2 linked regions of the Anaerosoma tenue genome follow. The protein of the gene in region 1 interacts with the protein of each later gene in a pairwise test. Links are inferred from orthologs where the notes say so. Each region holds a gene or a part of one and is shown in the gene's direction. Other genes may lie near its edges.

The links.
Region 2: the proteins of cysK (region 1) and cysE interact in binary tests that used the Escherichia coli proteins (3 or more experiments, as listed by UniProt). The link is inferred for Anaerosoma tenue from one-to-one orthologs.

The regions. Positions count from the first base shown.
Region 1 is NZ_JALNTY010000003.1:145,109-148,129, forward strand. Bases 26-2,973 are described here. They hold cysK (cysteine synthase A), read left to right. Parts: upstream 26-993; coding sequence 994-1,953; downstream 1,954-2,973. Other genes in these bases: MSB02_RS08330 (anti-sigma factor family protein), read right to left, coding at 26-311; MSB02_RS08335 (RNA polymerase sigma factor), read right to left, coding at 311-838; MSB02_RS08345 (hypothetical protein), read left to right, coding at 2,032-2,376; MSB02_RS08350 (urease accessory protein UreH domain-containing protein), read left to right, coding at 2,460-2,973. Outside these bases: more of MSB02_RS08330, read right to left, coding at 1-25; more of MSB02_RS08350, read left to right, coding at 2,974-3,021.
Region 2 is NZ_JALNTY010000003.1:291,646-294,574, reverse strand. What follows is about bases 8-2,863. They hold cysE (serine O-acetyltransferase), read left to right. Parts: upstream 8-1,005; coding sequence 1,006-1,722; downstream 1,723-2,863. Other genes in these bases: cysS (cysteine--tRNA ligase), read left to right, coding at 1,703-2,863; ispD (2-C-methyl-D-erythritol 4-phosphate cytidylyltransferase), read left to right, coding at 8-906. Outside these bases: more of ispD, read left to right, coding at 1-7; more of cysS, read left to right, coding at 2,864-2,929.

The DNA.
Region 1 (3,021 bases):
CGGGCGAGCGCCGACACCGTGAGCGCGCTCACCGACACCGCCGCCAGAAGCGCCGCAGCCGCGGTGGCGACACGCCATCCCCAGCCGGCGCGACGCGCGACGGTGGCGGGCGCCGGCGCGACGAACCGCTCCACCGGCACGAACGACTCGGCGATACCCCGCATGCCGCCGATCAGCGTGCGCAGGCGTTCGTACTCGGCAGCGCATCCGTCGCACGTGGCGAGGTGGGCGGCGACGTCGAGGGACTCGCTCTCGTCAAGGTCTCCCGCGATGTACATCTCAAGGGCGTCCATGGCCTCGTGGCAGTTCATCAGCGCACCTCCTGAAGGGTCGGATGGTCCATCTCGGCACGCATCGCGCCGAGGGCCCGGTTGATGCGCGACTTCACCGTACCGGCGGGGCAGCCGAGGACGCGCGCTATGTCCTCCAGCTTGAGGTCGCGGAAGTACCTGAGGGCGAGGACCTCGCGGTGATCCGGGGTCAGCCGCTGGAGCGCATTCATGAGGTCCATCCCGTCTTCCGGCCCGTCCCAGCGGAAGGCGGCGGGCTCGGGAGGCTCGGCCACCGGCACCGTCCTCGTACGCGACCGCAGCATCGAGTTGCAGCGGTTCACGAGTATCCGGCTCAGCCAGGCGCCGAAGCGGTCCGGGTCACGCAGCGTTCGCAGCTTGGCATGGGCAGTCATCAGCGCGTCCTGCACGGCATCCGCCGCGTCCCATTGCGACCTCGTCATCGCGTACGCGGTCGCGTACAGTGTCCGCTCGTGACGTCGCACGAGCAGCGTGAACGCCTGCCCGTCTCCCTGCTGAGCACGGGCCACCAGGTCGTGGTCTTCCACGATCCCCTCCTCTCGGTCACCCTGTTAGATGACCGGGACGACCAGAAGGTTCCCTTGCATACGGCATCGGTGACGCCGGAGCCGACGATGACTTTGAACGTCACCCATCTGCACGGGTACCCTGTGAGGGACGACGCCAACCACCGGGAGGAACCATGGCCGGGATCTACGACCGCGTGGATCGAACCATAGGCGGCACGCCGCTCATCCGGCTGAGCCGCATCGCGGCCGGACTCCCGGCCAGCGTGGCGGTCAAGCTCGAGTCGCGCAACCCGGGGGGTTCGATCAAGGACCGGATCGCCCGGGCCATGATCGACGACGCCGAGGAGCGCGGGCTCATCGAGCCCGGCCGCTCGGTCATCATCGAGCCCACTTCGGGGAACACGGGCGTGGCGCTGGCCATGATCGGAGCCGCGCGCGGGTATCGTGTCGTGCTCACGATGCCGGAGTCGATGTCCCGCGAGCGGCGGGCGCTGCTCGCCGCGTATGGCGCCGAGCTCGTCCTCACGCCGGCGGCCGAGGGTATGGCGGGCGCGGTGGCCGAGGCGGAGGCGATCGCCGGGCGCACACCCGGTGCCCACCTCACACGGCAGTTCGAGAACCCCGCCGGTCCCGCCGCCCACTACGAGACCACGGGGCCCGAGATCGACGAAGCGCTCGGCGCGCAACAGCTCTTCGCGTTCGTGGCCGGCGTGGGCACCGGAGGGACCGTGACCGGCGCGGGGCGCTACCTCCGGGAGCGGCGGCCGGGGTGCAGGATAGTGGCCGTGGAGCCCGAGGAGTCGCCGATCATCACTCAGACCCTCGCCGGACGGCCGCTCCAGCCGGCTCCTCACGGCATCCAGGGTATCGGCGCCAACTTCGTTCCCTCGGTGCTCGATGCCTCTGTGCTCGACTCTGTGGAGACGATCACCACCGGCGACGCCATCTCCATGGCCCGCAGACTCGCGGCCGAGGAAGGTCTCTTGGTGGGCATCTCCACCGGAGCGAACGTCGCTGTCGCGCTGAGGCTCGCACGCATGGCGGAGGCTGATGGCATGACGGTCGTGACGGTTGCGCCATCCACCGGAGAGCGATACCTCTCCACTCCTCTGTGGGAGGGGTACGGAGCGTAAGCACGACGGCTCGCTCCTGGCATATCGGTTGCATATGCACCGCTCAGGATCGCGGACCTGCGTCAGCGAGGAACGATGGTGCATGCGGCACAGATCATACGGTTGCTCACGACGGTGTTCGTCGCCGTCGTGTTGGTGAGCGCCGCCACGCCCGTGTGCGCCATGCCTGACTGCGGCGACGTGGCCGCCGGGACGTGCTCGGACTTCATGCCGGCGTGCGACGACTGCCCCGAGTCGATCGTGATGAAGCATTCGCACGACGACGCGACCGCTCTTCAGGGCCACATGGTCGAGCCCGCTCTCGTCGTCGCGCACCTCGATCCCCTTGACGCCCCGGTGCAGGTCCACCGCTTCCTGACGCAACCGGAAGCCACGGCGTCGCCTCCCCCGCTCGACCCGCTCGGAATGCGTCTCTCGATCTGACAGCACCCCTCATCGATGCGAGCCGGCCGGACGCCGCTCGCGGGTATGCGTATGCGTATCTCTCGACATGAGGAGTGCTCTCTATGGAACTGTTCATCCCGTCTTTGATGCTGGGGCTTGTCACCAGCCTCCACTGCGTGTCCATGTGCGGACCGATGGTGGTGACCTACGCCCTCAAGGGCGCCGAGGACGGCACCGTCGTCCAGCGCCTGGTTCCCAACCTCGCCTACCAGGCGGCCAAGATCGCGAGCTACGTGCTCGTGGGCCTGCTGCTGGGCGCGGCCGGCTCGGCACTGGATCTCGATGCCGTGCGGCCGTACGTCATGCTCATCGCTGGCGCATACATGATCGTGCTCGCGCTTTCCATGACCGGCCGGGCACGCTGGGCCGCCCGCCTCACGCCGAGACCGCCCGCGTTCCTGCTGCGCGCGTTCACGGCCGTGCGCCGCAAGGCTGTGGATGACGCGGAGCACGGGCGCTCAACCATGGCCACGCCCGTCACCTTCGGACTGCTCACGGGCCTCATGCCGTGCGCTCCCCTCATGGCCGCGCAGCTCAACGCAGCGGCGAGCGGCAGCGCGGTGAGCGGTGCGGTCGCCATGTTCGCGTTCGGACTCGGCACGGCTCCGCTCATGCTCGGCTTCG
Region 2 (2,929 bases), 150 kb from region 1 along the record:
TCGACCGGCGTGATCGTCGTGCACGATGGTGCTCGACCGCTGGTCACCCCGGCGACGATCGCCGGAGCGATCGAGATGCTGGAGCGGGACGATGAATGTGCGGGGGTGGTGGTGGGGCACCCTTCGTATGACACCCTCAAGCAGGTGGATGATCTCGACGTGGTGGTTGCCACCCCCGATCGCGCGACGATCTGGTCGGCTCAGACGCCGCAGGTCTTCCGGGCGCAAGCCGTGCGGGATGCGTACGAGCAGGCTGCGCACACCGGGTGGACGGGCACGGATGATGCTTCGTTCGTCGAGCACGCCGGCGGCATGGTGCGGGTGTTCGCCGGGCCACGGGACAACGTGAAGATCACCGTGCCGGAGGATCTTCGGGTGGCCGAGGCGTTGCTGCAGGCACGGGAAGGACGGGCAGGGATGGATTCTCTCCGCGTCGGCACCGGCTACGATGTCCACGCGTTCGCAGAGGGGCGAGCCCTGGTGCTCGGCGGGGTCACCATCCCGTACGAGCGCGGATTGGCGGGGCATTCGGACGCAGATGTGCTTGTTCACGCACTCATGGACGCGATCGTCGGTGCACTGCGGGAGGGGGATATCGGCCGCCTGTTCCCGGACACCGACCCACGGTATTCCGGCGCATCGAGCGTCGGGCTGCTGCGTGAGGTGGCGGCCCTCATGCGCGAAAGAGGTTTCCGGCTCGTCGACGCGGACACCGTGCTCGTACTCGAGAAGCCCAGGATAGCCCCGTATCGCGAGGCGATGCGTGCGGGGATCGCGCGGGCGCTCGATGTGGATGTCGAGCGTGTCGGTGTGAAGGCCACCACCACCGAGGGGCTCGGCTTCGCGGGCCGCAAAGAGGGAGTCGCGGCTCACGCGGTGGCGCTGCTCGAGCGGTGCAGGGCGTGACCGGAGACGCGCCTCGTGCGCTGGTTGACACGCTTCGGATGGTGACGTGATAGTGGTGCGACCTGGCACCGGTGGGTGGACGATGGGAGGGTCCGACTGATGATCGCGCGTCTGCGCGCGGATATAGACGCGGTCATGGAGCGCGACCCCGCGTGCCCTTCGGCGTTCTCGGCGCTCACGAACTACCCCGGCCTGTGGGCCGTGTGGTGGCACCGGGTCACACACCGCTTGCACAGCGCCGGGCGGACCTGGCTGGCCCGGCGCATCAGCCAGTGCGTACGCGGCGCCACCGGAATCGAGATCCATCCGGGTGCGACCATCGGCGCGCGTTTCTTCATAGACCATGGCATGGGTGTCGTGATCGGTGAGACGACGGTCATCGGTGATGACGTGACGATCTATCAGGGAGTGACGCTCGGCGGGACCGGCAAGGAGCACGGGAAGCGCCACCCCACCCTGGAGGATTACGTGGTGGTGGGCGTGGGGGCAACGGTGCTCGGGGACATCACGATCGGACGTGCCACGCGCGTCGGAGCGGGCGCGGTCGTGGTCTCCGATGTGCCGCCACACTGCACCGTGGTCGGTGTACCTGGTCGCGTGGTGGTCCGCGAAGGAAAGCGCGTCGAGACCATCGACCTCCACCATGAGGATCTGCCCGATCCCATCATCGAGATGTACCGCGCGCTGCAGCGCCGGATGGACCGCATCGAGGCTCGTCTCGTACGCGACGAGGGTATCGGTGCCGAGGCTGGTGAGCGCGTGTTCCCCGTCGAAGACGAACGAGGAGAGGACAGCGATGACGATCCGCGTCTATAACACGCTGACGCGCTCGAAGCAGGAGTTCGTTCCGCGCGAGCCCGGCACCGTTGCCATGTACGTGTGCGGACCGACCGTCTACAACCACATACACATCGGCAACGCCCGGACCTTCCTCACGTTCGACGTCATCAGGCGGTATCTGACGTTCAGGGGATTCGACGTGCGGTTCGTGCAGAACATCACAGACGTGGACGACAAGATCATCGCTCGCGCGAACGAGGAGGGTCGTGCGCCGGGAGAGGTCGCCGCCGAGTATACGCAGGCGTTCCGGGAGGCCATGGACGCGCTCGGCGTGCTGAGGCCGACGGTCCAGCCCAAAGCCACCGAGACGATCGACGCGATGATCGAGATGACCCAGCGCCTGATCGAGCGTGGACACGCCTACGCGGTGGACGGCGACGTCTACTTCTCGGTGCGCAGCTTCCCCGGGTACGGGAAGCTCTCAGGACGGAACGTGGACGACCTGGAGAGCGGGGCTCGTGTCGACGTGGATGAGCGCAAGGACGATCCGCTCGACTTCGCGTTGTGGAAGGCGGCGAAGCCGGGTGAACCGCAGTGGCAGAGCCCGTGGGGGGCCGGCCGGCCCGGATGGCATCTTGAGTGCTCGGTCATGTCCGAGCGGGAACTCGGCCTCACGTTCGACATCCACGGCGGCGCGAGCGACCTCATCTTCCCGCACCACGAGAACGAGATAGCACAGTCGGAGGCCGCCACCGGGGAACCGTTCGTGCGGTACTGGCTCCATGGTGGGCTGCTCCAGGTCGATCAGGAGAAGATGAGCAAGTCGCTCGGCAACTTCCTGCTGCTGAAAGACGTGCTTGCCCGGTATCCTGCTCCCGTGATCCGACTGCTCATGCTCCAGACGCACTACCGGAGTCCGCTCGACTTCTCGACCGACCGCCTCGATGAGGCGGGACGCGCATACGAGCGGCTGACGACACCTCTGCGCAACTTCGTGTGGGCGAAGCGCAATCGCACGGCCAGCGAACTACCGGAAGCGACTCCGCTCGTTCTCGAGGCGCTCGAGGCGGCGCCGGGGGCGGCCCACGATGCGTTCATCGCGGCCATGGACGACGACTTCAACACCGCGGGTGCTCTGGCGGCGATCTTCGACCTCGTGCGCACCACCAACGCGTTCCTCGAGAGTCACGGCATCGGGGGGAACGCACGATACGCGGGGCGGCTCGAGGCGGCGACAGCGATG